One region of the Neobacillus sp. MER 74 genome, then DNA from elsewhere that is predicted to be linked to it. Evidence: riboswitches for the same ligand, from Rfam matches in the RefSeq annotation. Region 1 holds a riboswitch; each other region holds the start of a gene.
The links. A riboswitch is a leader RNA that binds a small molecule or an ion and turns the genes downstream of it on or off. The one in region 1 is predicted to bind S-adenosylmethionine.
Positions count from the first base shown of each region.

Region 2: linked by a shared signal. The riboswitch ahead of M3610_RS11600 (sugar ABC transporter substrate-binding protein) and the one ahead of M3610_RS07770 (O-acetylhomoserine aminocarboxypropyltransferase/cysteine synthase family protein) in region 1 are both predicted to bind S-adenosylmethionine.
Region 3: linked by a shared signal. The riboswitch ahead of metK (methionine adenosyltransferase) and the one ahead of M3610_RS07770 (O-acetylhomoserine aminocarboxypropyltransferase/cysteine synthase family protein) in region 1 are both predicted to bind S-adenosylmethionine.

Region 1 is NZ_JAMAUV010000003.1:215,053-220,938, forward strand. It holds gene M3610_RS07770 (O-acetylhomoserine aminocarboxypropyltransferase/cysteine synthase family protein) at 1-1,019, opposite strand, end outside; SAM riboswitch class I at 1,089-1,200, opposite strand; gene M3610_RS07775 (hypothetical protein) at 1,283-1,642, opposite strand; gene M3610_RS07780 (thioredoxin family protein) at 1,858-2,166, opposite strand; gene M3610_RS07785 (toprim domain-containing protein) at 2,174-2,530, opposite strand; gene M3610_RS07790 (YusG family protein) at 2,673-2,912, opposite strand; gene gcvH (glycine cleavage system protein GcvH) at 3,020-3,403, opposite strand; gene M3610_RS07800 (arsenate reductase family protein) at 3,480-3,836, opposite strand; gene M3610_RS07805 (acyl-CoA dehydrogenase family protein) at 4,020-5,804, opposite strand; gene M3610_RS07810 (acetyl-CoA C-acetyltransferase) at 5,882-5,886, opposite strand, start outside.
Region 2 is NZ_JAMAUV010000005.1:214,518-220,403, reverse strand. It holds gene M3610_RS11620 (formate/nitrite transporter family protein) at 1-546, opposite strand, end outside; gene yfkAB (radical SAM/CxCxxxxC motif protein YfkAB) at 761-1,873, shown strand; gene M3610_RS11610 (ketopantoate reductase family protein) at 2,012-2,926, shown strand; gene M3610_RS11605 (MFS transporter) at 2,967-4,181, opposite strand; SAM riboswitch class I at 4,416-4,523, shown strand; gene M3610_RS11600 (sugar ABC transporter substrate-binding protein) at 4,745-5,854, shown strand.
Region 3 is NZ_JAMAUV010000008.1:27,527-33,412, forward strand. It holds gene M3610_RS14845 (alpha/beta hydrolase family protein) at 1-73, shown strand, start outside; gene M3610_RS14850 (DUF2584 domain-containing protein) at 111-353, shown strand; gene M3610_RS14855 (RNA polymerase sigma factor) at 477-1,001, shown strand; gene M3610_RS14860 (hypothetical protein) at 982-1,935, shown strand; gene pckA (phosphoenolpyruvate carboxykinase (ATP)) at 1,968-3,554, opposite strand; SAM riboswitch class I at 3,802-3,941, shown strand; gene metK (methionine adenosyltransferase) at 4,145-5,344, shown strand; gene asnB (asparagine synthase (glutamine-hydrolyzing)) at 5,592-5,886, shown strand, end outside.

The sequences.
Region 1 (5,886 bases):
CCTTTTGGTAGATACTTTTTAGCTAGTTCATAATCAGGATGGGATGGATGACCAGGATAGGAAACCCATTCTACGGCAGGATGGTTAGTTAAGTAATCGACGACTTCTTTAGTATTTACGACATGCTCCTTCATCCGGACATGCAGAGTTTCAAGCCCAAGGACAAACTGGAAGGAATTTTGCGGACTTAATGCCGGCCCTAGATCACGAAGCAATTGGACACGTGCTTTGATAATATAAGCCACCGCGCCTAGGGCTTCTGCATAAACCAAATCATGGTAGCTTGCGTCTGGTGTTGTAAAGCCTGGGAATCTTGGAGAATTCCAATCGAATTTACCGCCATCAACAATAATTCCGCCCGTTGTCGTTCCGTTCCCTAATAACCACTTAGTAGCGGAATGAATGACAATATCTGCTCCATGTTCAATTGGGCGGCAAAGGTATGGAGTGGCAAAAGTATTGTCAACGATTAGTGGTACACCTGCTTCATGGGCAATTTCTGCTACTTTTTCAATATCAAGGATGCGCAGGCTTGGATTACCAATTGTTTCCGCAAAGACTGCTTTTGTTTTGGCAGTGATCGCTTGGCGGAAGTTTTCTGGATTTTCTGGATCTACAAATTTCACGTTAATTCCATATTTCGGAAGGGTCACTGCAAATAAATTATAGGTGCCTCCATAGAGATTGGAAGCCGAAACAATTTCATCGCCAGCCTCAGCAATATTTAAAATGGCAAGAGTAATAGCGGCCATTCCGCTCGCCACTGCTAAAGCACCAACACCGCCTTCTAATAATGCGACTCTTTCTTCGAATACAGTGGTCGTTGGGTTGTGTATTCGTGTGTATATGTATCCAGATTCTGCTAAGCTAAATAAGTTTGCAGCATGCTCAGTATTTTTAAATTGATATGCATTGTTTTGGTAAATCGGAACAGCGCGGGCCCCTGTTACCGGATCTGGAGTTAATCCGCCATGGACACTTAATGTTTCAAAACGATATTTCTTTTGATTTTCACTCATCTTGCTTCCTCCTTTTTTTGATAACTCACCATACAAAAACCCCTGCTTCAGAGAAGAGGGGCTTCACACTTCTCATCTTCCAGAGCTGATTGCTCTGCTGGATTTAGCACCGTGTTATTATGTGTAGTAAACCGGTTGCTGGGCATCAAAGGGCCAATCCCTCCGCCGCTCTCGATAAGAATGTATTGATGAAATTGTAATAATTGGTTAAATATTCTAGTTATAATGTTATCTAAATTTTAATTCCGAGTCAATAGGTTTGATTAAAAATTTGTAATTTTCGCGATATGATCCTGCGTTTTTGTTAAATAGAAGATAGACTCTAGTAATAAGGTTGTGCGGATAGGAGCAGAAATACTTAATTGACCGTTTCTTTCAAGCGTCCGCAACCTTTCCTCCCCTGTAAGCAGCTGTCTCATCGCATAAAGATCCCCACGAATCTCAGGTATTGTTTGAGTCTCTTTGCTATCATGGAGGATGAAAATTTCCCTATCCTTCATGAAGATTTGATAGGTATTTTGTTCACAAATTAAATTCACTCTTGTATGGATATGCTCAAGTAACGGCAGTAAATGCCCTTGCTGCTTGATTGCTAATTGAAAGGTTTTCAATACCTCTATCATCTTCCATCACTCCGGTCTACGCTCTTATACTTACTATACAAGACATAGGCCAGAATTCCTCTTTAAATTGGTCGACAATTATCTACTTGGCAGGGCAGTGGTGAGAGAATTTCCTGAGAAATATGTCGGAAATCGGAATTTCCTTGGTTTTTCAACGAGGTTTGTCCGTAAGGTTGGGATTCATTAAAAAAACAGATGCACATGTGCATCTGCTCTTATAATATCTGTTGTTTTATTTTATCAAGTAAAAAAGGTACGGAGTGGAAGGCGTAGAGTGTTTCTTTTACTTCTCCAGCCTCGACCAATAACAGGCAAGGAACACTTTCAATTTCATATTCCCTAGCAAGGTCTGGATAGAAGTTTAGGTTCATTTTACCCATATCTACCTTTACTAGTTCCTCGATGACCTGGAGCATTTTTGAAGCTACCTGACAGGTCCCGCACATTGGTGTATAGAAATACACTAATCCAGTTGCCTTCCCTTCAATAAAGGAAGATAATTCTATTCGATTCCATTCGTTCATTTATCGTTTAACCCATTTCTAAAAATTCAGTATGCACATCAATATTTGCACCTAATAGTACGGTGGCTAAGTGGTGAACTGGTGCGGTCGCTACCTCACGATACATTCGGTCGATATATAAATGTTCGGCTTGGGGTAACTCGCGTTTTAATTGCTTGCGAAGTTTCTCACCGGAGAAGTCAGCATCGACAAGAATATAGACATCCTTATCTTCAAGGAAATCAATCAATTCATCTAATTTTGTAATACTGATGGTCCCATTTGTACAAATGATTTCAACTGGTTCCTTCACGATTTTTTTTACCTTATTTTTATCCGACTTTCCTTCGACAATAAGAACTTTGTCAACATACGAATCATTCATCATCCATCACCTGTATTAGAAGTTGTTTTATGTTAACATATTCTAAAATATTGATTACGTGTGCCTTCTTCTGACTATGTTAACCATATCATTATTGTCTTTTGAAAAAATAGGCTTGTGACTATAGACCCAAGTTACTCAGCTAGCACCAGCCGCCCTCATCACAATCAGTATACTTAGCATCCGACCCTTCAGTTGTCGTCAGGTGTTGATAAATCTTCTGCTGTTCCACTTCAAAATGATACTCTAATTCCACCTGCATGTGATCTGTCAATTTCATTTTTCCAATTGGCGTATTATCAAGAAACAATTCCATTTCTCCATTTTTCATTTTGCCAATAACCCGATCGGTTACGTCTATCCTTTGCTGCTTTAATGCCACGCTCCCACCCTCTTCAATATATTTATTATAGATTTCCCAAAAATAGTAGAAGAAAAAGTGGGAATTTAAGAGAAAAAGCACCTTGACAAGGTGCCTTTCCCTATTTTTTAGTCTTCTTTGATCATTTCTTCATATTGTTCAGCAGTCATAAGCTTATCAAGTTCGCTGCTGTCAGATAGTTCAATCACAATCATCCATGCCTTTTCGTATGGTGATTCGTTAACAAATTCAGGGCTGTCGCTTAAATCTTCATTCACTTCCACGACTTTACCGCTGACAGGTGCATAAAGCTCAGATACAGTTTTTACAGACTCTACGCTACCAAATGGTTCGTCGGCAGTTACTTCATCGCCCACTTCTGGAAGCTCAACAAAAACAATATCTCCTAGTTCATGCTGTGCAAAAGCAGTAATCCCGACACGAACTTTTTCTCCTTCAACCTTAACCCATTCATGTTCCTCTGAATAACGTAATTCTTTTGGTGTACTCATCGCTAAATCCCTCCATTGTTTTTTCTAAAAATCTATCATCGAAATAAATCGATTCCCATTGTGATGAAGAGCCGGCTTATCGCCACATTTTTTCAAACTCTTCTTCTTTAAAGCCTACGGTGACACGCTCGCCATCCGTTAAAATTGGGCGTTTGATTAACATGCCATCGGAAGCAAGTAATTCGAGCAGTTCTTCCTCTGTTGCAGACTTCATTTTATCCTTTATACCTAATTCACGGTATTTCATACCACTTGTATTAAAGAATTTCTTTAATTCCAGTCCGCTTTTTTGATAAAGATCCTGCAACACCTCACAATTTGGAGGATGTTCCACAATATGTACTTCTTCATAGGAAAGATGATGGGCATCCAGCCATTTCTTCGCGTTTCGACAGGTGCCGCATTTCGGATACCAATAAAAAGTCAGTGACATTCATTTCACCGCCCTTTCCCGTAAAAATCTTAACGTCACTTGAATATTATCATAACGTTTTTCAAAATCCTAATGCAAAAAAAATGTACTAATTTAAAAAATTCGACTAATTTTTCAAAATTCCTTCCTATTCTACTATAAAAATTTAGGCTCCCTTTCTAATCGAAAGGGAGCCTATTTTCATTAAACGATATAGCGCTCGGCTTCAATGATAACATCGGCTGCTTCACGTTTTTTCGCTATCACATTAATCGGGGTATGACGCGTAAATTTACGAAGCGACGATAACATCATCCGTAGTGTATCACCTTGTTCAACTGCAACTAATGTTTCTTTTGCAATCGCTTCAAGTTGATTGAAAGCTTCTTGGCAATAGATTTGTGTATACAGAAGCTTTTGCTTGTTCTTCTCTAATCCCGTTTTCGCAATTGCCTTCTCAGTTCGTAACACAACAGATTCCATGGCATACACGTTAGAAATAAGGTCAGCGATATTGGCTAACACTTCTTGCTCTTTTTCAAGTGCTTTGCCGAATTTTTGGGCCGCTAAACCGGCTGCTAATAGAGCGATTTTCTTTGCATTTCTCACTAGATATTTTTCTTGTGCAAGCGGCTCGTCACCAGGCTCTTCTGGCATTAGCATCATTAATTCCTCTTGCAGAGCCATCGCTTTTTGGAATAATGGCAGCTCACCCTTAAAGGCTTTTTTCAATAAGGTGCCTGGCACCAGCAAGCGGTTAATTTCATTGGTGCCTTCAAAAATACGCTGGATCCGTGCATCACGATAGGCTCTTTCAATTGGATATTCCTGCATGAAGCCATATCCACCATGTATTTGAACGCCTTCATCTGTTACATGGGCTAATACTTCACTGGCGAAGAATTTATTCAGTGAACATTCAATCGCATATTCGGCAATCGAATTCGCCACTAATTTAATGTCCTTTTCTTGCTCAGTTGTCAGCTTGCCTTGATTATCTTCGTACAGGCCAATCGTACGATAAACAGAGCTTTCGGCCGCATAAATTTCAGAGGCTAGCGTACCGAACTTTTCTTTTGTTAAATTGAATTGGGAAATCGGTGTTTTGAATTGCTGACGGCCATTTGCATACTTAACAGTGAGTTCGAATGCTTTTTTAGAGCCGCCAACACTTCCGACCGCTAGCTTATATCGGCCAATATTTAGGATATTAAAAGCAATGACGTGACCTTTACCAATTTCACCTAATAAGTTTTCAACAGGAACAGGCACATCTTCTAAAATAAGTGTTCGAGTAGAAGAACTCTTGATCCCCATCTTTTTCTCTTCTGCCCCAGTAGAAACACCTGGGAGATCTCTATCAACGATAAAAGCAGTAAATTGCTCGCCATCGATTTTGGCATACACGACGAATACATCGGCAAAGCCAGCATTGGTAATCCATTGTTTTTCCCCGTTTAGGATATAATGTGTACCTGCAGCATTTAATTTCGCTGTTGTTCTGGCGCCAAGGGCATCCGAACCTGAACCTGGTTCTGTTAGGGCATAAGCTGCAAGTTTTTCGCCTGATGCAAGTGCAGGTAAATATCTGCGTTTTTGGTCCTCGTTTCCGAATAACACGATTGGCAGCGAGCCAATTCCGACGTGTGCACCGTGTGAAAGGGAGAATCCGCCGCCTCCAGCCATTTTCTCGGTCAAAAGAGAAGAGGTAATCTTATCTAAGGCTAATCCGTCATATTCCTCAGGTACATCTACCGCTAAAAGGCCCAATTGGCCTGCTTTTTTAAGGAGCTTTACCGTACGATCAAACTCATGATTTTCTAAATGTTCCAACTGCGGCACCACTTCTTTTTCCACAAAGTCTTCTGCCGTTTTCGCAATCATTAAATGTTCGTCGGTAAAGTCCTCTGGTGTAAAAAGTCGGTCATATGAAATATCCTCTATTAAAAAGCTACCGCCTTTAATGACTTTTTCTGTTTGGTTTGTCATTGTTTATTCCTCCTAAACTTTTATTAGAAAGGAGCTGCCTAGCAGACTCTTTCTAAAAATTTATATGCTCGGGACAATTACA
Region 2 (5,886 bases), on a different contig from region 1:
CGGTCCATCCCCCTTCAAGCCCATAGGCAGAAAGAAGGCCATACAGACAAGCCAATTACAGAGAATGGCCCGAAAAAATAACTCCGTCGTTGGGACCTGCATTTTTATCTCGACAACATGAAGTAAAAAGCCGTTAACTTCTGAACTTTCATAAAGTCCTGTTGTAAAAATAATGAAAGCAAACACGGCAGCTCCAAGAATATTTCCTCCGTAACTGCAAACCCAAAGCTTAAAGACATCTGTCCAGTTCATCTTCTTACGAAGCGCGGCATAGGTGTAATAAAAGGTATTTCCTGTAAACAAATCTCCACCGCCATAGGCAATTAAAATGATCGCCGCCCCAAAGGTTAGTGCTGCCATCGGATAAGCGAGAGGGTTATCAACAATATAGAAGAAGTTTCCTGTTTTAAAGGCTACAATGACACCAAAACCAATAAACATACTTGCAAGCATCGCACGTAAAATATAGCGAAGTATGCTTTGCCGAAAGATTTTCATCTTTTTAAGGGCAAGTTTCTCTGCTTCTCCTAAAGGCTGCATTTCCATATTGATATTCCCACCAATCCGATTAAATAATATCCCTTTATTTTTTATCGAAAAGGGGGGAGTTATGTATTTATAGGGAAATTTTTCATCAAACAAGCTTAGAATAATTATATTTTTTTATTCATAAACTTTTGTAATGGTTGAAAATAGCAAAAACATCCGGAAATCAGCTATAATAGAGAGGTTTTTTGAAGACTGATTTTAAGGAGATATTATGTCGACATTGAAAAAAATTACCCCTTCATATGATCCATGGGAAGCCTATTTAGATATCGAGCAATACGGTAAGCCTCAGCTTACCAATATCGAATTTACCACCACAACGCTTTGTAATATGCGCTGTGAGCATTGTGCTGTGGGCTATACACTTCAAACAAAGGATCCACAGGCACTTCCTCTTGAACTATTAATTCAAAGGTTAGATGAAATCCCAACTTTACGCTCGCTTAGTATTACCGGAGGAGAACCAATGCTGTCCTTATCCTCTGTTAAAAATTATGTGGTACCGATTTTAAAATATGCTCATGAGCGCGGCGTTCGGACCCAGATTAATTCTAATTTGACCCTGGAACTAGACCGTTATGAATTAATTGTTCCGTATTTAGATGTTTTACATATCTCACATAACTGGGGGACGGTGGATGATTTTGTTGAGGGTGGTTTTGCCCGAATGGAACGGAAGCCAGAATACGAACAACGGGAAAAATATTTTAAAAGAATGATAGAAAATAGCCGAGAGCTGGTAAAAGCAGGGGTAATGGTTTCTGCAGAAACCATGCTAAACAAGCGCACACTACCTTACTTAGAGAAAATCCATCGTCAGATTGTCGATGAAATGCTTTGTCAGCGACATGAAATTCATCCTATGTACCCTAGTGATTTTGCTAGCAATCTTGAAACCCTATCACTAAGTGAAATTCGAGAAGCAATACATCACTTACTGGATGTAAGAGATGAGAAGGTCTGGATGTTGTTTGGGACGCTTCCATTTTATGCTTGCAGCGATATTCAAGAGGATCAAGCGCTTTTACAACGTTTGTATAAAAGTAAAAATGTTACCGTCAGAAATGATCCGGATGGCCGTTCGCGATTGAATGTGAATATTTTTAACGGTGATATTATTGTGACAGATTTCGGTGATACCCCGCCATTAGGCAATATCCAAACTACCAATCTATTAAATGCTTATCAAGTATGGCAAGAATCCTCTTTAGCCAAGGAATTAAGTTGTCATTGCCCAGCGGTCAAATGTCTTGGTCCCAATATTTTGGTGAAGAATAGTTATTATCAAGAGGTAGACTTCACAATTCAAAAAAATAAAATATAAGAAACTAAAAAAGGAATTGTAAAGTCATTTGCCTTTACGGTTCTTTTTTTTCATTGATAAATCTATTAAAAGTAATTTTATTCCATTAAAATTTCCCTTATACTAAATTTATTGATATTTGCATTTGGGGGGATTTTCATGAAAATTTTAGTAGTTGGTGCTGGTGCAGTAGGAGGGTATTTTGGTGGAAGGCTATTAGAAAAGGGTGAGGATGTTACGTTTCTAGTTCGAGAAGGAAGAAAGAAGCAACTAGAAGAAATGGGACTTGTAATTGAAAGCATTCATGGTAACGTAACCCTTCAGCCGAAAACAATTACAACAGGTGAAGTAGCCGGACCCTTTGATGTCATCCTGCTTTCAACAAAAGCCTATCATTTGGAGGGAGCGATAGATAGTTTCCGTCAATACGTTGGCAGTGAAACACTCATACTGCCATTGTTAAATGGAATTGTTCATTTTAATAAATTAGCAGAAGAGTTTGGTGAAGAGAAAATCATTGGTGGTTTGTGTTTTATTGAATCCACATTGGACCGTGATGGACGTGTTATTCAGTCAAGTCAAGCACATAGGTTATTGTATGGTGAACGATCTGGAGAAAGATCCGAGCGAATATTAAAAATAGAAGATTGCTTTTCTGGAACGAAAGCAGACATTAGGTTAAGCGTTAATATTAATCAAGAGCTATGGCATAAATATTTATTTATCTCGACGATGTCGGGAATTACGACATTAATGAGAGCGCCAATTGGTCCTATTCGGGATAATGAAAATGGACGTACTGTCATTTCCCAGCTGCTAAAAGAGTTAGTGTCTATCATGAAAAGAATAAATGCGCCAATTGCTGATGAAATTGAAACCATTCAATTGAAACAGATTGACAATTTGGGCTATCAAATGAAATCTTCCATGCAGAGAGACATGGAAAAAAACCTCTTGGTTGAGGCCGATCATTTGCAAGGACATTTACTAGAAATTGCTCGTAACAAAGGAATTGTTGTTCCTGTATTAGAAGCAATCTATGCTAATTTAAAAGTTTATGAGCGCATGTTGTAACAAAAAAGGCCCCTTATACGGGCCTTTTGTAGCTATAGTTTTAAATGGTGTGTTTAACTAGGTTCGGATGACGATGCATGGAGACAAACAAGATGATTCCACTTAGGATTAATAATGCACTAGTGCAGATAAAAACGGCCGAGAATCCAAAGTATCCGGAGATAAATCCCCCCAGCATAGGTCCGATAATATTTCCTAGAAACCTTAAACTCGTATTGTAGCCGAGAACTTCCCCTTGCATGGTAAGCGGTGCCTCTTGGCGAATGTAGGCAACTCTGACAGGAATGATTCCACCAATTGTGACTCCAAGAGCAATGCGGATGATAACCAGCTGCCAAAAATTAGTGACCACTGCACCTGGCAGGTAGACGATCCCTGCTAGGAAAAGAAGAATGATTAAGATTTTAATATAACCATACTTATCGGCAATCTTTCCCCAATTTCGTGACATTAATAAATTGCCAAGTCCGGCAGCAGAAAAGGCAATTCCTGAATAAAAGGCAACATTTGCCGGTCCATGTAGGTCGCTAACGAATAATGATAAAATTGGCTGGATGCTGAAATGCGCGACCTGGACAAGGGAAGAGATGAGCAGCACGGTTAATAAAACTGGATTGCGGACAATATGTCTAACCACTTCTCTGCTTGAATAATGGGCTTTTGTTCCTTTTTTGGCTTCAATCATAAATTCCTTTGTGGTGATGACAAGCAGGGCAGAAATGAAAATAGAAATGGACGTCCATTTAAAGGTGGTAGAATAGCCAAGTGAATCTGCAAGGATTCCCCCCAGCATAGGCCCTAATAGGGATCCTGTAATACTGCCTGTTTGTAAGGTTCCAAGCACGCGCCCAGCAATATCCTGTGGTGTTTGCGTTGAAATAAATGCCTGCGACATCGGAATAAATCCCGAAAAGAATCCCATGCAAAAACGGAGGAGCAACAGCTGCCAAACAGAATGGACATACCCCATGAGGAAAATGGATAATCCCATCCCTAAACCGGATATTATAAGGATTTTTTTTCGTCCATAACGATCGCCAATTCGACCCCAAATCGGCGAGAAGGCGAAGGCTGAAACAAACGTAATTCCAAATGTGATTCCAGACCAATGTTGGACATATTTTTCCGAGAAGTCTCCAAATGTCTCAATGTACAACGAGATAAACGGCATAACCATCGTCATACTTCCAGCGACAAAGAAGTTCGCAAACCACATGATGATTAAATTACGTTTTGCACGTTTCTGGTGAGTCATTAAAAATAACACTTCTTTCTGAAATATATTTCGGTTTTCTAAATATCATCATACCGAAATTTCTGATAATTTTAAAGGGTTATCCTATCAATAAAGTTGCGAAAAGTCATAGCTAATATTCAGTGACCTTGCCAGATAGTGAAAAATAACTTTATTAGAAATATTCAAAACACTATTGACAACTTGTCAATAGGGGACTAAAATCTAATTTATTACTTAACAGAATATTACGTTCTCTTATCAAGAGTGGCAGAGGGACTGGCCCGATGACGCCCAGCAACCGTTCCAATTGGAATTGGTGCTAAATCCTGCAAAACAATTTTTTGTTTTGAAAGATAAGAGAGGAGTAGTCCCTTAACTTGTGATGAAACCTCTCTTTTCTGGAGAGGTTTTTTATTTTGGCTGGGATAAAGGTTAATGTTGATTTTTAGCACTATGTTGACCTTCGTGCCTGGAACGGAAATCAACAGACAAGTTAACACAGCCTTTATTTTAATAAAAACCAACTTCTCCAATAGGAGTAATGGAATATTAATAAGAATCAAACAGGGGGAGTTTTTAACATGAAAAGAAATATCTTTAAAAGTACGCTTGTATCAGCATTGGCAGCCACACTTTTACTTACTGGCTGTGCATCAGGGGAAGAAACCAAACAAGCTAGCGGCAAAAAAGTTACACTTGAAGGTGTACCAGAAAAATTCACGAATGGGGACCAACTGAAAATTAAGGTTATTCGTAAAATTGGCGGAGACGATCATACTGCTCAATTCTTAGCCGGTGCTAAAGAAGAGGGAGAAGCACTAGGCTTTAAAGTAGACGTGTTTACAGCAAATGGTGACACGGCAAAGTTCCATGATGCCATTAATCAAGCGTTAGACCAAGATTATGATGGATTTATCATTTCTCATGGTGATGATGAGGCGACTGTTAATGATGTAAAAAAGATAGCTGAAAAAGGAAAAAGTGTTGTTACATTTGACTCCAATCCAAATATAGCGAATGTCGAAGGAGTAACACTAACTTCCCAGGATGATGAAGCGTTAGCAACATTGGCCCTCGACCAACTTGTAAAGAATACAAATGGTAAAGCGAATATTGCCTACCTATGGGTTGACGGTTTCCCTGCCATGGTTAGACGTAATAAGGTTTATCAAGATGTGCTTTCAAAAAATCCTGGACTTAAAGAAGTGGAACGCTTTGGTGTAGCAGCTGCAGATACAAGTGTTCAAACGCAGAATGCGGTTGCAGCGATGTTAAATAAATATCCTAAAGGAAAACTGGATGCCATTTTTGCTACGTGGGATGCTTTCGCAATTGGTGCAGCGCGTGCACTGAAAGAAGCTGGCCGTGAAGAGGTAAAAATCTATGGAATTGATGTTTCCAATGCGGATCTTCAAGAAATACAAAGAAAAGGCAGTGCATGGACCAGTACAGCAGCGGTCGATCCTAAACTTATTGGTGCTGTGGATATGAGAATCCTTGCGAAGAAACTTGCAGGTGAAGAAACACCTCAGACCTTTGACTTAGAAGCATCACTAGTTTCACAAGATAATCTTCAAAAGTCTAAAGATCCTGTAAACATGGTAAACCTTGCAAAAATTATCCCAGGCTGGGGGCAATCGACTGCATTTGAAGAGGATTGGATTAAGACTTTAAAGAACCATTATAAATAATTCTCGGTTAACAACTAGAAACACTCTCTTTT
Region 3 (5,886 bases), on a different contig from region 1:
CCCTCCTGAAGTAAATAGAAAAGTCGTTTCAGATCTATCAAAGTGGATGAAAAGTCAACGTAAAAGATGTTAATATAAAGGTAAAACAAGCAGAGGAGCGGATCAAAGATATGGGTATGCCTCTTGAGTTAAATACGATGATTGTGACAAAAGGAAGAGAGATACGAGTAGAGGAAAATGTCTTCACATTAGAAAAAGAAGGGTATAGACTTTATCCCATTGAGATTCCGATTGATGTAAGAAAAACAATGGATAGTGATTCAAGTGGTACAGCAATCATTAAAAAAGTTGAGCTGCAGAATAACAGCACGACCATCACATACCAATTAATCTCATTAAATTCAACGAACTAAGCAGGGTTTTGCCACCTGCTTTTTCTTTTTGAAAAAAATATGATTAATGTGTAATAAACTTTCGATACATTCGTCTTATTAATAGATTTATTAGGATTAAGGTTTTTGGGAAGGGGGATTGGATTGGAGCGCGGCCATCAAATAGAGAAATGGTTTATTCAATATGAGCAGGATGTTACCAATTATCTAGTTTATTATACAGGCTCGGTGGATGTAGATGATTTGGTCCAGGAGACTTTTTTACGGGCATTAAAAGCCTTAAGTCAATTTAAAAATGATTCAAGCCCGAAAACATGGCTGATATCAATTGCAAGAAATACAGCAATAGACTTTTACCGGAAGAAATCTGTTTGGAACAGACTTAAACAGATTTTAGATTATGAATCCCCTAAGCTTCATGAACAAGATACAGGGGAAAAAATTGTTAGGAAAATGGAATATGCCTATTTGTATGAAGCAATTAATGAATTAAAGCCCACCTATCGTGATGTAATTTTATTAAGAGGTATTGCAGAACTTTCATCCCAAGAAGCAGGTCAAGTCCTTGGCTGGACGGAGAATAAAGTGAATGTTACTTTTTTTCGGGCAGTGAAAAAACTAAATGAACGCTTAAAAGGGGGGGAGTATTTTGAGTCAATTGAAGGATAAAGAATTACTGGAAATGATGGCTGATTTTCCAAAGCATGAGTTAACTGCAAAGCAGAGAAACGCTTTTCTTAAAACAATTCGTGAGGAAAGCACTCGGAAACAAAGCAGGCGATTTAATTTTCAAAGACTAGCGGCATTAGCAGCTCTATTTATGTTGGCGATAATTGCTCCAATCCTTTATTTTACAAGCCATGGTGAAGATTTAAGCAATTCGGGATCTGTAAAGACAGAAGTTGTAAAAAAGGGCGAGTTTTTTGCTTTAATGGATAAGAGTGGCACACCATATTATCCAGATAGCAATTTTGGAATACCAAACAAGGTTAGCCTGCTTGCTCCACTGGAGTGGATAGCGAAGGATCAAAGGAGTGTTTCAAAAATATCAGTCTATTTATGGGGTGACTATGAAAAGGATTTTGCCAACAAACCTTTAAACATAACGGCAACCCATGTAAAAACAGGAGTCAAAGAACATCTTGCAACAGCCGTAATATCAGGGGGGATGTATGGGGCAGATGGTCATGCAATGACAAGTTTTAAACCATTTCCTTTTTCCGGAAAATATAATCTTGAATTTATGGCCGGCAATAAAAAGGTCGGTGAATTTTCAATTTATGTTATGGAGCCTTATATCAAGATAGGTGATTCCACTCTAATGATTTCCCAAGAGGTTTTATACGCAGGTTTCTATGAAGATGCTGCAATTGAGGTAGAGGGGGAAAACCTTCCACCTGAAATTGAATTAGAGATATTTGACTTAGAAAATGCAGAAGAATCCACCTTTACCTTTAAAGATAAGACCGATTATATCACTACCGATGGAAAAAAGATTTCTATTTACAAGGGAGATTTCCAACTGAAAAAAAGCGGCAAATATCGGTTTACTTTATTAAATAAATCAGAAGCGGTAGAAGTAAGAAAGCCCATATCGAATTGATATGGGCTTTGAAAAAATAGGGCGCTTTTCGCTTACGCGAGAGGTCCGCCTTTTTGTTCAATTTCTTCTGAGACATTTGTGAATTTCTTGAAGTTTTCTCGGAACTGTGCTGCTAATTCTTCTGCCTTCTTCTCATAAGCAAACGGATCAGACCATGTTTTACTAGGTTGAAGAACTTCATCTGGTACTCCCGCAATATGAAGAGGAATATTTAAGCCGAAAATTTTATCCTTGGTTGTTTCTACATGATTTAGTTCCCCTTCAAGCGCCGCCTGGATCATAGCACGGGTATAGGAAAGTTTCATCCGATTCCCCACCCCATATTCACCGCCGGTCCAGCCTGTATTCACAAGAAATACATTCGCATTGTGCTCAAGAATCTTTTCACCTAACATTTCGGCGTATCGAGTTGCAGGCAACGGCAAGAATGGTGCACCAAAGCAGGTAGAGAAGGTAGCTTGTGGTGAGGTAATTCCACGCTCTGTTCCAGCTAGTTTTGAAGTATAACCACTTAAAAAATGATACATTGCTTGTTCCTTAGTGAGTTTTGAAATAGGAGGCAATACACCAAAAGCGTCAGCCGTCAAGAAAATGATAGTGTTTGGATGTCCAGCAATACTTGGTTGAACAATATTATCAATCGCATGAATTGGATAAGCAGCACGTGTATTTTCTGTTAATGTGCCATCATCATAATCAGGGATTCTGGATTCTTGATTCAAGGTAACATTTTCTAATACCGTTCCAAAGCGGATCGCATCAAAAATTTGCGGCTCTTTCTCACGAGAAAGATTAATACATTTTGCATAGCAGCCTCCCTCGATATTGAAGACACCGTTGGATGACCAGCCGTGCTCATCATCACCAATTAATCGACGATTTGGATCCGCGGATAAAGTGGTTTTTCCAGTACCAGATAAGCCGAAAAATAATGCAACATCGCCTTCAAGACCAACATTGGCAGAACAATGCATGGAAAAAATATTATTTTCCGGAAGCAGATAGTTCATGACTGAGAAAATAGATTTCTTCATTTCGCCTGCATATTCTGTTCCACCGATTAGAACAATTCTTTTCTCAAATGATACAATAATAAAGGCCTCCGAATTTGTGCCATCAATTGCCGGATTTGCCTTGAAATTAGGGACAGAAATAACAGTGAAACCAGCATCATGTTCAAGCAGCTCTTCTTCTGTCGGGCGAATAAATAACTGGTGTACAAATAAATTTTGCCATGCTAATTCATTGATAACCCTGATAGGTAAACGCGATTTTTTATCGGCACCAGCAAAGCCTTTAAAAACAAAGATTTCATCTTTCTGTTGTAAATAATTAATGACCTTTTGATAAAGCTTTGTGAAAACCGGCTCGGAAATTGGTTGATTGGTCGTGCCCCATTCAATTTTATTTTTCGTTGAATCTTCTACAACAATGAATTTATCTTGTGGAGATCGGCCAGTATATTTACCAGTAGCGACACTAATTGCCCCAGTAGAAGTTAGTCCCCCTTCATGACGGGTTAAGACTTTTTCAACTAACTGTGGAACAGATAATTGTACATGAACATGACTTTCATTCAACAATTGATTTAATTCATTAGGAGTATCAACAGAATTCATTAATGAGACCTTCCTTTGTCTAAGTTTTATGTTGTTAATAATACAAAAAGTATAACACATTAGTTGAAATAATGTATCCTATTAATCTGAATTTATATATTTTAAAACTTTAAATGAAGATATAAAAAAATTTTATAAAAGGTTAATGACTTACACCGTATTTTTCCCATTTTTTGAGGAAGATATTTCTAAAAAATACATTGACATTGTTACCCAGTATGATATTATTCTAAGTTGAACGGATACTCTCTTATCCTGAGCTGGTGGAGGGACAGGCCCAATGAAACCCAGCAACCTGCAGTATGAAAAGATGAACCACTTTAAAAGGTCCTTTTCAAATGCGAAGGTGCTAATCTGACGCAAGGCTAATGCCTTGAACGATAAGAGCGAAAGGCCGAAAACAACCTTTCCTCTATGGTAAGGTTTTTTGTTTTTTTATAAGTCCTTTTATGAAATGAGTCTCTAATAAAAATCCTTTGTTTATTACATACTAAGGGAATGAGTACCGTATCAAATTCTCGAGGTTTAAGAAGTATACCTGTAACCTTCGAAAAAAATCCTCGTGATCTCATAATAAAGGAGGAATTCAGATGTCAAGAAACGCGCGTTTGTTCACTTCTGAATCAGTTACTGAGGGTCATCCAGATAAAATCTGTGACCAAATTTCTGATTCCATTTTAGATGCTATTTTAGCAAAGGATGCTAATGCTCGTGTTGCGGCTGAAACTTCAGTAACAACTGGATTAGTGTTAGTGGCAGGGGAAATCACAACATCTACATATGTGGATATTCCAAAAATCGTTCGTGAAACGATTAAAGGGATAGGATATGATCGTGCGAAATATGGATTTGACTCCGAGACATGTGCCGTTTTAACATCTATTGATGAACAGTCTCCAGACATTGCGATGGGTGTTGACCAAGCTTTGGAGGCTCGTGAAGGTCAAATGTCTGATGAGCAAATTGAAGCAATTGGAGCAGGAGATCAAGGGTTAATGTTTGGTTTTGCATGTAATGAAACGAAAGAGCTTATGCCGCTTCCAATCTCACTTGCACACAAGCTTGCTCGTAAATTAACAGAAGTTCGGAAAGATAATGTCCTTGAATACCTTCGACCAGACGGAAAAACCCAGGTAACGGTGGAATATGATGAGAATGATAAACCGGTACGGATTGATACCATTGTTATTTCTACTCAACATAACCCAGAAGTAACGTTAGAGCAAATTCAACGTAACTTGAAGGAATATGTCATTAACCCTGTCGTACCAAAAGAGCTTATCGATGAAAACACTAAATATTTTATTAATCCAACCGGACGTTTCGTTATTGGCGGCCCTCAAGGGGATGCAGGTTTAACAGGCCGTAAAATTATCGTTGATACGTATGGTGGTTATGCTCGTCATGGCGGCGGTGCTTTCTCAGGTAAGGATCCGACAAAAGTGGACCGTTCCGCTGCATATGCCGCTCGTTATGTAGCTAAAAATATTGTCGCTGCTGGTCTTGCTGAAAAATGTGAAGTTCAACTGGCCTATGCGATTGGTGTAGCACGACCGGTTTCCATCGCTGTGGATACGTTTGGTACTGGTAAAGTAAACGAAGATATTCTAGTGGACCTGGTGAGTGAAAACTTTGACCTCCGTCCTGCTGGAATCATCAACATGCTGGACCTACGTCGTCCAATCTACAAACAAACAGCAGCCTATGGTCACTTTGGCCGTACAGATATTGACCTGCCTTGGGAGCGTACGGATAAAGTAGAAGCATTACGAGCGCAAGCAAATATTTAAATAGAAAGAGGGGGTTACATATGACATGTAACTCCCGTTTTTATTTGTACGTCTAATTACCTGCACATTTAATCGGTATTTGACTAAAATGAAATGTTTATACAGGTCAAAAGAAGTAAAAAATGGGGATAGTAAATTTACCTATTGTTCACAGTGCATTTTTTCAAAAAAAAGTGGTAGTATTAGAGAGTATGTTTTTTGGATTAAATCCTTTATTTAGGGATATTTAGAAGAGGTGAGGTACATAATGTGTGGCTTTATAGGTTGTGTACACGATACAACACAAAACTATAGTGAAGTACAAAAACAACAATTTAAAAATATGAACGATATTATCACTCATCGTGGTCCAGATGATGATGGTTTTTATTATGATGATCATATTCAATTTGGATTCCGACGTTTAAGTATCATTGATATTGAGAGCGGTCATCAACCGTTAACCTATGAAAATGAACGCTACTGGATTATCTTTAACGGTGAAGTTTATAACTATGTTGAGCTGCGTGAAGAACTATTAGCTGAGGGTTTAACGTTTGCAA